Regions from separate parts of the Microbacterium immunditiarum genome, predicted to be linked through region 1. Evidence: predicted binding sites of a transcription regulator. Region 1 holds the regulator's gene; the other holds the start of a gene.

Region 1 (7,242 bases):
GACGACCACCTTTCGTTCGCCGACCGCGCACGCGAGGCGGGCGTGCGCATCCCGATCCTCCCGGGCATCATGCCCGTCACGTCTCCCGCGCGGCTGCGCCGCGTGCTCGAGCTCACGGGGGAGGCCGAGCCCGCCGACCTCGCCCTCGAGCTCGCGCTCGCCCCCGACGACGAGAGCCGCCGCGAGGCGGGCATCGCCCACGCCGCGCGCCTCGCGCGCGAGCTCGTCGCGGGCGGCGCACCCGGAATCCACCTCTACGCCTTCAACGTCCACGACACGGTGCTCGCGGTCATCCGCGAGGCCGGCATCCCCACCCACGAGAAGGAGACCGCACGATGAGCGCATTCCCCGCCGGGACGATCCTCGGCTATCCCCGCATCGGACGCCGCCGCGAGCTCAAGCGCGCGCTCGAGGCCCACTGGGCCGGTGAGATCGACGACGCGGAGCTCGAGGCCCGCACCGCCGAGCTGCGCCGCGCGACGCGCGAGCGGCTGGTCGGACTCGGCCTCGGCCGCGACGACTCGTCGATCCCGGAGTCGTTCTCGCTGTACGACCAGGTGCTCGACGCGGCGCTCGCGGTCGGCGCGCTGCCGGCCCGCTTCGACGAACTGCGCGAGCCCGACGGCTCGGTGGGCCTGGCCGCGACCTTCGCCGCCGCGCGCGGCTCGGGCGACCAGCCGCCGCTCGAGCTCACGAAGTGGTTCGACACGAACTACCACTACCTCGTACCCGAGATCGGGCCCGATACGGTGTTCGCGCCGTCGTCGGCTCGCCTCGTGCGCCAGTTCGCCGAGGCGCGAGCCGACGGGTTCATCACCAGGCCGGTCCTCGTCGGCCCGGTGACGCTCCTCGCGCTGTCGAAGGCGACGGATGCCGCGGCCCTCCGCCCCGGCGGGGCGGACGTTCCCGTCTTCCGCCCGATCGACCGGCTCGAGTCCGTCGTCGGCGCCTACGTCAGCCTGCTCGCCGACCTGCGCGAGGCGGGCGTCGACTGGGTCCAGCTGGACGAGCCGGCGCTCGTGAGTGAGAGCCTGCCCGTGTCCGCGGTCGAGCTCGCGGCTGCGGCATCCGTTGCCTATCGCGCGCTCGGAAGTGCGCCGCGACGCCCGTCGATCCTCGTCGCGGCCCCGTACGGACAGCTCGGCCAGGACGCGTGGCGGGCGCTCGCCGCCGCGCCCGTCGAGGCGATCGCGCTCGACCTCGTGCGCGGGGTCGTGCCGCTGCCGACGTCCGGTCTCGAGGGGAAGACCCTCGTGGGCGGCGTCGTGGACGGACGCAACGTGTGGCGCGGCGACCTCGACGCGGCATGGTCGTCGCTCGAGTCGCTGCGGGGCGTCGGGGCGCACACCGCCGTCGGCACCTCCACGTCGCTGCAGCACGTGCCGCACGACATCGCCGACGAGACGGGCCTCGACCCGCGGCTCGTGTCGTGGCTCGCGTTCGCCGACCAGAAGGTCGCGCAGGTGGCGACGCTCGCGCGGGGCCTCGCCGAAGGGCGGACGGCGATCGAGCCGACGCTGGCCGAGGCATCCGCCGCCCTCGCCGACCGCCGTGCCGCGCCAGGTGTGCGCGACGAGGCGGTTCGCTCGCGCGTCGCCGGGCTCGCAGAGGACGCGTTCGGTCGCACGGATGCCGCGCGGCGCCGTGCCCTGCAGGAGGATGAGCTCGACCTGCCGCTGCTGCCGACCACCACGATCGGGTCGTTCCCGCAGACCGCCGAGATCCGGCGGCTCCGCGGGCGGCGCGACCGCGGCGAGCTGAGCCAGGCGGAGTACGAAGAGCTCCTCCGGCTCGAGATCACGACGGTCGTGGGGCTGCAGGAGGAGCTCGGCCTCGACGTGCTCGTGCACGGCGAGCCGGAGCGCAACGACATGGTGCAGTACTTCGCGGAGCATCTCGACGGCTTCGCGGTGACCCGGCACGGCTGGGTGCAGTCGTACGGCTCGCGGGTGACCCGTCCGTCGATCCTGTGGGGCGACGTGACCCGGCCCGCGCCCATCACGGTGGACTGGTCGCGCTTCGCGCAGTCGCTCACCGAGAAGCCGGTCAAGGGCATGCTGACGGGTCCTGTCACGATCCTCGCGTGGTCTTTCGTCCGCGACGACCAGCCGCTGCGCGACACCGCGACCCAGGTCGCGCTCGCGCTGCGCGACGAGATCCGCGATCTCGAGGCCGCGGGCATCCGGATCGTCCAGGTCGACGAGCCCGCGTTGCGCGAGCTGCTGCCCCTGTCGCGGGGGGCGCAGTCCGACTACCTCGACTGGTCGGTGCGCGCGTTCCGGCTCGCGACCGGAGGAGCGGCGGATGCCACGCAGGTGCACACGCACCTCTGCTACTCCGAGTTCGCGGACGTCATCGACGCGATCGCGGCGCTCGACGCCGACGTCACGTCGATCGAGGCGGCGCGCAGCCGCGGCGAGCTGCTCGGCGACCTCGGCGAGTCCGGCTTCGAGCTCGGGATCGGGCCGGGCGTGTACGACATCCACTCGCCGCGCGTGCCCCCGGTGGCGGAGCTCGTGGCGCTCATCGAGCGCACGCTCGAGCACGTGCCGCTGTCGCAGGTGTGGGTCAACCCCGACTGCGGGCTCAAGACGCGCGCCTACCGCGAGACGGTGCTGTCGCTGCAGAACCTCGTCGAGGCGACGCGGCTCGTGCGCGAGCGGGCGGGGATCGCGGGTCCCGTGCGGGTCAGCGGGTAGAGGGCGGTTCGACGGGCTCGACGGGCTCGTCGTGTTCGACGACGGCGGATGCCGCGGCTGCGGTCGCGGCATCCGCTGATTCGTCCTCCGCGGCTGTCGTGCTCGCGACGGGCTCGCGCTGGAGGAGCTCCGCGATGAGCCACACGATGAGCGCGAGCACGACCGCGAGGACGATGTCGCCGACCGACAGCGGCCGGAGCGCGAAGAGCAGCACGATCGCGAGCACCAGGATCACGATGCGCACGAGCAGGCGCTGGCGGTGCATCCAGTCGCCGAACGCACCTGAGTCGAAGCCCCAGCGGCGCAGCCCTGCCCGCGCATTGCCGGTGAGCGAACCCGCGAGGGTCCGGACACGGACCGCGGGCTCCCACCGGCCGCCGAGCCACGCGGCGATCGCGATGACGACGCCGAGGAACGTCGCGACGATCGCGGTGTCGCGCATCGCACCCGCCACGACGAAGAAGATCGAGTCGGTCGTCGCGGGCGCGACGCCGAGCGCGGGCGCGTTGAGAGAGAGGATCGCGCGGGCGGCGCCGAGCGCGATCACGAGCGCCGCGCCTCCGAGCGCGAGCGCGACGCCCGTTCCGAGCAGCGCCGTGGAGCGGCGGCGCGCCACGAGGATCCCGACGACGAACAGCGCGAGCGCGATGAGCGGCAGCCACCAGCCGACCGTGACGGCGATGTTGTAGATCGCGATGACGAGCGGAAGTGCGTCGGACTGCGCGATCACGATCGTGCGGTCGACGGCGGGGATCGCCTCGGCGAGACCGATTCCGCGGTCGACGAGCCGCTGCTTGAGCTCCTCGACGATGGGGCCGAGCTGGATCCCGAGGACACCCGCCTCGTCGATCGTCACGACGCCCGAGCCGTCGCCGGTCGCGGCCGCGACGAGCGCGCGGTGGCTCGCGATCAGGGCGCGCTGCCACACCTCGGCGAAGGCATCTGACTCGACGACGCGCGTGACCGTGCTCTCGATGAGTCCCTGCAGGCCGGACGCGGCCGGTGTGCGCAGGAGCTCGAGTGCGCGCAGCGCCGCGGGCGGCAGATCCAGCCGCGCCAAGCCGTCGAACAGGTCGTCGGTGAACGACTCGACGTCGAGCGACTCGTTGATCGCCGAGGTCGACTGCTCGATGACGAGCTCCTGAACGCCGGGGTCGTCGGCGAGAGGCGCGAAGGTCTGCACGAAGGTCGCCTCGTCGACGAGCTGGGCGCGCGTCCACGTCGACACGATCGTGACGGGCACGAGGATCCCGGCGATGACGATGCACAGCGCCGAGACGATCGCGCGCCAGCCGTTGCGACGACGCGGCGGGGCGGTGTCGGATGCCGCGGCCAGCGGTTCGACGGGCTCGGTGCGCTGCTCGCGCAGCCGCTCGTTCTCACGGCGAAGCTCTTCGAGCTGCGCGCGCAGGTCGTCGACGTCGGATGCCACGGTCCCACCCACCTCTCGGCTGCCCGCGCCGTGTCGGACGCGAGAACCCCGCCCGGCGGACCGCGCCTGTGCGTGGGCGCGGCCGACGAGGCTCACACTAGCGGCCGCCGCGCGGTGCCGCACGCGTGACACCCCGAGAGGGTGAGGGGATCGCCTCCGTAGGTCAGACGGCTCGCAGCACCGCGACGACCTTGCCGAGCACGACGGCCTCGTCGCCGAGGATGGGTTCGAACGCGGAGTTCCGGGGGAGCAGCCACGTGTGGCCGTCGCGGCGGCGGAAGGTCTTGACGGTGGCCTCGCCGTCGAGCATGGCGGCGACGATGTCTCCGTTCTCAGCGGTGTTCTGCGAGCGGACGACCACCCAGTCGCCGTCGCAGATCGCGGCGTCGAGCATCGAGTCGCCGCTGACCTTGAGCATGAACAGATCGCCCTTGCCGACGAGCTGGCGGGGGAGGGGGAAGATCTCTTCGATCTGCTGATCGGCGGTGATGGGCACGCCCGCGGCGATGCGGCCGACGAGAGGCACGAGCGCCGCGTCGCCGACCGGGGGAGCTGTGTCCGCCGGGTTCTCGGCGGCGGTGCCGGGCAGATCGATGAGCACTTCGAGCGCGCGGGTCTTGCCGGCGTCGCGCCGCAGGTAGCCGCTCAGCTCGAGCTGGTTGAGCTGGTGGGTCACGCTCGAAAGCGACTTCAGCCCCACGGCGTCGCCGATCTCGCGCATGCTCGGCGGGTAGCCGTGGCGGGCGATCGATCGCTGGATCACCTCGAGGATCGCGAGCTGCTTCTCGCTCAGGCTCTTGCGGCGGCGCGTCTGGGGCTTCTCGCGCCCGGTGGTCGCGTCGGTCATCTTCGTGCTCCTGTCTCACGCGCTCGGCCTGCATCGCGGGGTGCAGCGGTATTCGAATGTCGGAGCCCTGTGGTGGGGTGCTCTTGTCGAAACCGTATCCGGTTGCGACGTGTTCGCCGGACACGTGGCGGGCGTGTCGTCTTTCGAACGATCCGGCCTCGACACCGCACTTGACACACTACAGCATCGAAGATACGTTCGGTACAGAGATTCGCATCCGGCCCTCCCGGCCGAGTGTCGGATGCGAATCTCTTCCCACCGCACAGGAGGACCCATGAGCGCGATCACCGTTCCCGCACCCGCAGCTCCTGTCACGCGCCTGCGCCTCACAGTGCGCGGTCGCCGGGTCCTCGCGACGCTCGCCGCGCTGCCCGCGGTCATCGCCCTCGCATTCGCGATCATCGGCGGGGGCTCCGCGCTCGCGTCGCGCGACGAAGGGGTGCCTGCCGGCGGGTTCGCGACAGTCACGGTCGAGCCGGGCGACACGCTGTGGGCGATCGCCCTGGAGATCGCGCCCAGCGCCGACCCGCGCGACGTCGTCGACGCGATCGTGCGGCTGAACGCGCTCGACGGCGTGGTCATCTCCGCGGGGCAGGAACTGGCCATCCCGGCTCAGTACGCGACGGCGCCTTGACGCGCGCGCTCTACGATGGGACGGGTGAGCGCCAGCCTCGATGACCTCCCTCTACGTGACGACCTCCGCGGCCAGAAGCCGTACGGCGCGCCGCAGGCGCCGCTTCCGGTGGCGCTGAACGTCAACGAGAACACGCACCCCGTCCCGCAAGAGGTCGCCGACGACATCCTCGACTCGGTCGCCCGTGCGCTGCGCGATGTCAACCGGTACCCCGACCGCGAGTTCACGCCGCTTCGCGAGGCGTTCGCCGACTACCTCGGGCACGGCCTCACACGCGATCAGATCTGGGCCGCCAACGGCTCGAACGAGGTGCTGCAGCACATCCTGCAGGCGTTCGGCGGTCCGGGGCGCACGGCCTTCAGCTTCGCCCCGACGTACTCGATGTACCCGATCATCACGCGCGGCACCGGCGCCACCTGGACGGCGGGCACGCGTGGCCACGACTTCACCCTCGACCCCGCCGACGCCGCGTCACAGGTCGAGGCCGCGGCGCCCGATGTCGTCTTCCTGTGCGCCCCGAACAACCCCACGGGCACGCCCCTTCCGCTCGACGTGGTCGAGGCGGTCTACGACGCGACAGACGGCATCGTCATCGTCGACGAGGCGTACCAGGAATTCGCGCCGCACGACGAGCGGTCCGCGCTCACTCTGCTGCCGGGTCGAGAGCGGCTCGTCGTCTCGCGCACGATGAGCAAGGCGTTCGCGTTCGCGGGCGCCCGCGTCGGCTATCTCGCCGCCGATCCCGCGTTCATCGACGCGCTCCGCCTCGTACGCCTTCCGTATCACCTGAGCGCCCTCACCCAGGCGGCCGCGACGGCGGCGCTCCACCACGCCCCGACGATGCTCCGCATGGTCGACGAGATCGTCGCGCAGCGCGACCGCATCTCGGCGACCGTCGAGGCGCTCGGCTATCGCCCGTACGAGTCGTGGACCAACTTCGTCCTCTTCAACGGGGTCGAAGACAGCGCAGCGACATGGCACGCGCTGTACGAGCGCGGCATCCTCGTGCGCGACGTCGGAATCCCGCACCACCTGCGCGTGACGGCGGGCACCGAAGACGAGACGACCGCGTTCCTCGATGCCCTGGCCTCGGTAGGATCGGCCTCATGACCGGCGCAGCAAACCGCACCGCCTCGCTGCGTCGCGCGACGAGCGAATCGACCGTCGAGCTCGAGCTCGACCTCGACGGCACCGGCCGCAGCCGCATCGACACGACCGTCCCGTTCTTCGACCACATGCTGACGGCGTTCGCCAAGCACTCGCTCACCGACCTCACCGTGCGCGCCTCGGGCGACACCGAGATCGACGTGCACCACACCGTCGAGGACGTATCGATCGTGCTCGGCCAGGCGATCCGGCAGGCGCTCGGCGACAAGTCCGGGATCGCCCGGTACGGCGACGCTCTCGTGCCGCTCGACGAGGCTCTCGCGCAGGCCGTGGTCGACATCAGCGGCCGCCCGTACCTCGTCCACGCCGGCGAGCCGGCGGGCTTCGAGCTCCACCTCATCGGCGGCCACTTCACGGGCTCGCTCGTGCGTCACGCGTTCGAGGCGATCGCGTTCAACGCGGCACTCACCGTCCATGTGACGGTGCTCGGCGGGCGCGACCCGCACCACATCGCCGAAGCCGA
Region 2 (7,242 bases), 1.6 Mb from region 1:
GGCCATCGGCGAACCCGCCACCGACGACGAGCGCGCGCATCTGGCCGGTTGCGACCAGTGTGCGCTCGACCTCGCGCAGCTGGAGTACACCGTCGCCGTCGGCCGGTCCACCGCGACCCTCGGCGACCTCGAAGCCCCGCCCGAGCGGGTGTGGCGGGGGATCGTGGACGAACTGGGACTGACCGGCTCGGGCGCTCAAGCAGACGAGAGTTCACGGATGCCGCCACCGGCGCCCTCCGCGGATGAACCTCCTGCGCCGGAGCGGCCGCGACGGGGCATCCGGATCCTGTATGCGCTCGCGGCGAGCGTCGCCGTGATCCTGGTCGCCGTCGGGACGTGGGCCTTCGTGCAGCAGGCCACGCCCACGCAGATCGCCGCAGCGACCCTCGACGCCTTCCCCGCGCACCCCACCGCCGTCGGCGAGGCGGTCGTGGTCGAGGAGGCCGACGGCACGCGTGAAGTGCGGGTGACGCTCGACGCAGCCGAGGCGGAGGACGGGTTCCGCGAGGTGTGGCTGATCACGGCGGATGCCTCGGCGCTCGTGAGCCTCGGAGTCATGGAGGGCGACGAGGCGGTGTTCACCGTGCCGCGGGACGTGGATCTGCATGAGTACGTGCTCGTCGACGTCTCGCTCGAGCCCGAGGACGGGGATCCGGCGCACTCGGGCGACTCGATCGTGCGGGGGGAGCTCAACTTCGCGTGAGAGGAGGGGGCGGCGGCGCATCGAGCGCCCGCAGCATCCGCTCCAACGCCTCCCGCAGCTCCTCGCGTTCCGGCGACGGCAGCGACGTCGTGTACTCGACCCCCGCCGGGATCCACGACAGCGCGTACATCGCATCGCGGAAGTCGCCACCGCCCATCGGCCACCGCGTGTGCCCTTCGCCCTCTGCCGTCGCCCCCTGGCCCCACTGCCCGAAGTAGGCGCGCATCTCGTCGAAGGGCAGCTCCATCACGGCATCCGCCTCGATGTTCTGCGGAGCCCACGACCGTGCGACGAGGATGAACTCCTCGATCTCCTCAGCGGTCAGCGGCCGAGGCGTGAACAGCACACGCGTGTGCTCGACGCGCGAGAGGCGGTCGACGCGGAAGGTGCGCCAGTCGTTCCTCTCGAGGTCCCAGCAGAGCAGGTACCAGTGGCGGTCGGCGGGCGCGAGCACGTGGGGCTCGACCCGGCGGCGCGTCACCTCGCCCGACAGCGCCGTGTACGTGAACCGCACACGCTCGTGGTCGCGGCACGCGAGGGCGAGCTCGCCGAGCACCTCCGTCGAGACGGGAGCGCCGGAACGGATGCCAGCAGGCCACACTGTCTCGGCCAGCGCGTTCACCCGCCGGCGCAGCGGTCCCGGCAGCACCTGCTCGAGCTTCGCGAGTGCCGTCAAGGTGGTGTCGGGTCCGTCGACGAGTCGCTGCGACGCGGCGACGCGCAGGCCGATCGCCATCGCGACGGCCTCCTCGTCGGTGAGCAGCAGCGGAGGCACTGCGCTTCCGGCCTCGAGGCGATAACCACCGGATGCGCCGGGCGTCGACTCGATGCGATACCCGAGCTCGCGCAGCCGCTCGACGTCGCGCCGTACCGTGCGCTCGGTCACGCCGAGCCGTTCGGCGAGCTCCGCGCCGGGCCAGTGCCGGTGCGTCTGCAGCAGGTTGAGCAGCGACAGTGCTCGCGAGGTCGTATCGGACATGACTCAAGATTGCCCGATATCGCGGACGGGATCTGTCCGCAATGGTTCCTAACCTCGAGGAATGGCGAACGAACCGATCATCGAAGCGGATGGACTCACCAAGCGCTTCACCGTCAAGAAGAAGACCGTAGAAGCCGTCACCGACCTGACCTTCCAGGTCGAGAGGGGCGCGCTTGTCGCGTTCCTCGGACCCAACGGCGCAGGCAAATCGACCAGCCTGCGCATGCTCACCACCCTCATCCCACCGACCTCAGGCGCCGCCCGTGTCGTCGGCTTCGACATCCTGCGCGACCCCGCCGACGTGCGGGCGCGCATCGGCTACGTCGGGCAGCTCACGAGCGGCAGCTTCGCCCAGCGCACGCGCGACGAGCTGCTCAGTCAGGGTGCGTTCTACGGGCTGTCGCGCACCGCGTCGGTGCGCCGGGCCGACGAGCTCATCGAGTCGCTCGACCTGGCGCCCTTCGCGACGCGCTCGGTGCAGCAGCTCAGCGGCGGACAGAAGCGCCGCCTCGACATCGCTCTGGGCCTCATGCACGCGCCGCCGCTGCTGTTCCTCGACGAGCCCTCGACCGGACTCGACCCGCAGAGCCGCGCGAACCTGTGGCAGCACATCCTCGACCTGCGCGCGACCTACGGCACGACCGTCTTCCTCACGACGCACTACCTCGAAGAGGCCGACCGCTACGCCGAGCGAGTCATGGTCATGGACAAGGGCCGCGTCATCGCCGACGACACGGCCGCGCAGCTCAAGGCGAATCTCGCGGGTGACCTCCTGACGTTCGGCTTCGCAGACGAGACGGATGCCGCAGCCGCCGTCGCGGTGATCCAGAGGCTCACCGATCGCGAGGTGCGGCGGGAGGGGGCATCCGTGATTCTCACTGCCCCCGACGGCGATGCGCTGTTGCCTGCGGCGGTGCGGACCCTTGATGCCGCCGGACTTTCCGTGCGCACGGCGACCGGCGTGCCGCCGACGCTCGACGATGTGTTCCTCGCGCTCACGGGGCGCACGCTGCGCGAAGCGGGCGAGGGCGAGCCGGCCGAAGACGAAGAGACGGATGCCGCGGCATCCGTCGAAGAGAAGACCACGACGGGAGCGAACCGATGACCACCACCGAGACGACCACGCACCCCGACACCGTCGTGCGCGCCAACCCCGCCCGCGACACGTGGAACGTGCTCACGCGCGAGCTCAAGCCCGTCGTGCGCGACCCGTTCACGCTCATCTTCAGCCTTGTGCAGCCGCTCGTCTTCCTCGGACTCTTCGGGCCGCTGCTCGTCGGCACGTCCGGTGCACCCGTGGGGGAGACGCTCCAGTGGTTCGTCCCGGGAGTGCTCGTGATGATCGTGCTGTTCGGCACCGGTGCGACCGGATCGAACCTGCAATACGAGATGATGACGGGCTCGCACGAGCGCACGCTCGTCGCGCCGCTGTCGCGATCGTCGCTCCTCGTCGGGCGTGCCCTCAAAGAGATCGCGCCGATCGTGGTACAGGCGCTGATCATCGTGCTGATCGCATGGCCGTTCGGCTTCACGATCAACTGGGCAGGGCTCGTCGCTGGGCTCGTGCTGCTCGCGGTGTTCGGGGTCGGCCTGGGCGCGCTCTCGTACACGCTCGCCCTCAAGACGAAGGATCGGGAGTGGCTGTTCTGGGGCGTGCAGCAGACGCTGATCTTCCCGCTCCTGATCCTGTCGGGCATGCTGCTGCCGCTCGACGAGGCTCCGGCGTGGATGCGGGCGGTCGCGACGGTGAACCCGGTGAACTGGGTGGTGCAGGCCGAGCGCGCGCTGTTCGCGGGTGACCTCGGAGCGGTCCAGATCCTGTGGGGCTGGATCGCGGCTGTCGCGCTCGCGGTCGTCGGGCTCGCGGTCGGCGTGCGGGCGATGCGCAAGAGCAATTGACGGATGCCGTGCGGGGGCGCTGCTCGTCGAACCTCGTTCGGCGGGCGTGCTCCTGCTTTCGGTTCGGCCGGATGTCGGTGGGGGCCGGTATGTTCGCGGTTGTGGCGATCAGCGTGGTGCCGGCGGCGGAGGCGGGGTGGGCTGCCGTCGAGGCCGTGTTCCAGAGCGAGGCGAGCTCGCGGAACTGCTGGTGCCAGTTCCACGTACTCGTCAATCCGGAGCAGCGCAAGACGACCCGAGAGTCTCGTCGCGAGCTGCTGCGCGAGCAGGTCGAGACGCTCGACCCGCCGCGCGGCCTGATCGCCCTCGACGACGGTGAGCCGGTGGGGTGGTGCGGTGTCGAGCCGCGTGTGCGACTGCTCCACATTCTTGCGTCGAAGCTCGTCGTCGCCAGCAGCCCCGAGCCGCTGAGCGACCGGAATGTGTGGTCGGTCTACTGCATCCTCGTGCCACCGCGGCGTCGGCGGCAGGGGATCGGAGCGGTTCTGCTTCATGCGGGCGTCGAGCACGCCGTGGCGAATGGCGCCACCGCGCTCGAGGGCTACCCGATCGACACGGCGCTTCGTGGAGGAAAGCTGCCTCCGGGATTCTCGACCGGCACGGTGTCGATGTTCGAAGAGGAGGGGTTCGAGCGAGTCGCGGCGCTGCCGTCGGCGCGGACGCTGGTGCACCGGCGGGTGTGACGCATCGGGGGCAGGGGGCGCGGCCGCGTCTGCGCAGGCGGCAGCCCGGGGCCTCGATGTGGCGCCAAGGCGTCGCGCCGATCGAGTGGGTGGGGCTGCCTTGTATCGAGACCGGCCCTCAACAAGGCGCCATCCGGCGGCGCTCTCCACAAGCACTCGGACTGCGAATCCGAGTGTCGTAGATATGTTCTAGAGTCGCCGTATGTTCATCGCAGCCGAGGAGGAGTTACTCCCTCCGATCGTGGAGGCGATGGACCGTGTGCGGGAGACCGGTGACATGGTGACCATGTTCGCCGCGGAGTACTTCGTCACGGTGGATCGTGCCCGCCGGGAGGCGCTCGAGGACGCGGCCCGGCATGGGCGGGAGCTGACCGAGGTGGTGGAGCGGGGCTTCCGGTTGGAGTTGGCGGCGGGGATGCGGATCACCGAGCACGCCGCGGGCGATCTGATCCGGCGTGCGGAGGCGCTGGTGCGCCGCTACCCGGGTGCGTGGGAGTCGCTGAGTCGGGCGGGGATGACGGTCGCGCACGCGGAGTTCCTGGTGGACCGGCTGGACGAGTGCGAACCCGAGCTGCGCGACGCGCTGGTCGGGGAGGCGGTGGCGCTGGCGGAGGAGTACCCGGTGGGGCCGTTCCGGCGCGCGCTGCGCAAGCTCATCGACCTGCACCGGACTGTGACTCTGGCGCAGCAGCATGAGGCGGCGCTGGTGAAGCGGCGTGTGGTGGTGGAGCACGGGGATGACGGGATGGCGTGGCTCAGCGCGTACCTCCCGGCGGTGGAGGCGCACGCGATCTACGGGCGGCTCACCAAGATGGCGAAAGCGATCAAGGGTCACGACGAGACCACATCGCGCGTTGACGACGTGACCCCGCCGACCGGCGCCCGCACGATCGACCAGCTCCGCGCGGACGTGCTCAGCGACCTGCTGATCGAGGGTGACGCGACCGTGCACCCGACCGAGGCGCGCGGGATTCGTGCGACTGTTGCGGTGACCGTGCCCGCCCTCACCCTGCTCACCCCAAGCGACACGGACGCCGACCGGGCCGCCGCGGGGCTCGCGCCCGCGGTCGTCGAGGGCCTCGGACCCATCCCGCTCGACCGCGCCCGCGAACTCTGCGGCGGCGCGGACGGATGGATGCGGATCCTCACCCACCCCGAGACCGGCATGGTCCTCTCCGTGGGCCGGTCGCAGTATCGTCCGCCGCCGATGCTGCGGAAGCTGATCAGGTGGCGGGCGGACCGGTGCATGGCGCCCGGATGCGGCATCCCCGCTTCCCGGTGCGAGATCGACCACACCATCGCGTGGGAGTACGGCGGGCACACCTCGCTCGACAACCTCGCCCCACTGTGCAAAGGGCATCACACCGTGAAGCATCACGGTGGCTGGCGGGTCAGACAAGTCCCCGACAGCGGGGGAGCGCTCGAGTGGAGGTCACCGGCGGGTCGCACCTACGTGGTGCAGCCGGAACGGCGGGTGCCCGTGTTCCGACCCGCCGACGCCGCCAACGCACCCTTCTGAATCGAGCCCCGGGCGCGAGGAGGAGTTGTACCCGTAGGACTCTGCAGACCCCACCGACCTACGGCCCCCGGCGGCTTTCAGCGTCCAAGGCGACGGTTCAAGGCGAGGGTCCAAGGCGACGATTCGAGGCGAGGGTTCGAGGTAACGAGCAAGGAGCGCCCGACGCCGAGCGCCGGGCACCCCTGCCGTGTCAGCGGTAGAACCCGCCGTAGTAGGTGTCGAGGCGACCGCGGTACGCGTCCTCCTCCTCCGTCTGGACTCCCTCCCATTCGGGCGAGTCCTTGATCTGGTCCTTCGTGAGGTCGACGTAGACCTTCTCCTCGTCGTCATCCACGCGCTGCACCGTTCCCGCCGGAAGGATCACCTTCCGGCCGAAGATCCACGGACCGGTGTCGACGACCAGGCGACTGGCGCCTGCCTCGTCGCTGGCTTCGTCGATCTTGCCGATGTCGCCGTCGCTGGCGTGCACGTGGTATCCGACAAGGCTGCGCGAGCCCGCCGCGCGTCCCACGGACTCCCGATAGTTCCATGCGTCCCAAGGTGTGGACATGATCGCTTCTCCATTCGGCTTCCTGCGCGTGACCGGTTCCGTCGCGGGCGGCCACAGCGCACCTTCACAGCCCAAAGAACGTATGCCGCATGACGAGGCTTGGCCCGGGGTTCCGCATACGCGAGCCGAGAGTTACCATTCCCGGCCCTCGGGTCTCCAGCGACGCACACCTCGCAGCCGCCCCGAAACTCCACAGATCGCGGGTTGTCAACCCCCGAGCCAGCCCAGGCTGCGCGGGCTACCGTCGCACAACCTCGCAACACGTACGTCGATCCCACGTACGCCGATCCGTAGAGAGGACCCGCGGTGATCCCTCATCTCGATGAGAGACCGACCCTCGCCCTCCTGGACGGCCGATACCAGCTCCACGAGCGCGTCGGCGAAGGCGGCATGGCGCATGTCTACCGCGCCGACGACGTTCTTCTGGGCCGGACCGTCGCGATCAAGATGATGAGGTCGGATGCCGACGTGCTCGCCGCATCCTCCCGCGCCCGCAGCGAGGTCAGCGCGCTCGCGATGCTGAACCACCCGTCCCTTGTGACGCTCCTCGACGCCCGCATCGAACCGGAGCGGCAGCGGTACCTCGTGATGGAATTCGTCGCGGGCCCGACTCTCGCGGAGCGCCTTCGGCATGGCCCGCTCACCCCGGATGAAGTCGCGCATCTCGCCTCGGAACTCGCGTCCGGCCTGCACGCCGTGCACGAAGCGGGCCTCCTGCACCGTGACGTCAAGCCGTCGAATGTGCTGCTCGGCGCGGCATCCGATCCCGGAGTCGACTTCCACGTCAAGCTCGCCGACTTCGGCCTCGCACAGATCATCGGCGCCGAGTCCGTGACGACCCCGGGAGTCGTGCTCGGCACCGCCGCGTATCTCTCCCCGGAGCAGGTGCGGGGCCACGGGAGCAGCCCG

Evidence for each region. The regulator LexA, encoded in region 1, represses DNA repair genes until DNA is damaged. The targets are predictions, from matches to a motif close to TCGAACANNTGTTCGA.
Region 2: the regulator LexA is predicted to act here: its motif matches at 4,441-4,456, upstream of BJ991_RS06090 (HNH endonuclease signature motif containing protein).

What each region holds. Positions count from the first base shown of each region.
Region 1 is NZ_JACCBV010000001.1:2,981,774-2,989,015, reverse strand. Features, by position in the region: gene BJ991_RS13965 (methylenetetrahydrofolate reductase) at 1-339, shown strand, start outside; gene metE (5-methyltetrahydropteroyltriglutamate--homocysteine S-methyltransferase) at 336-2,699, shown strand; gene BJ991_RS13955 (hypothetical protein) at 2,689-4,131, opposite strand; gene lexA (transcriptional repressor LexA) at 4,295-4,978, opposite strand; gene BJ991_RS13945 (LysM peptidoglycan-binding domain-containing protein) at 5,253-5,612, shown strand; gene BJ991_RS13940 (histidinol-phosphate transaminase) at 5,628-6,722, shown strand; gene hisB (imidazoleglycerol-phosphate dehydratase HisB) at 6,719-7,242, shown strand, end outside.
Region 2 is NZ_JACCBV010000001.1:1,350,722-1,357,963, forward strand. Features, by position in the region: gene BJ991_RS06065 (anti-sigma factor) at 1-703, shown strand, start outside; gene BJ991_RS06070 (helix-turn-helix transcriptional regulator) at 690-1,682, opposite strand; gene BJ991_RS06075 (ATP-binding cassette domain-containing protein) at 1,744-2,787, shown strand; gene BJ991_RS06080 (ABC transporter permease) at 2,784-3,581, shown strand; gene BJ991_RS06085 (GNAT family N-acetyltransferase) at 3,683-4,264, shown strand; gene BJ991_RS06090 (HNH endonuclease signature motif containing protein) at 4,467-5,783, shown strand; gene BJ991_RS06095 (PRC-barrel domain containing protein) at 5,974-6,333, opposite strand; gene BJ991_RS06100 (protein kinase domain-containing protein) at 6,640-7,242, shown strand, end outside.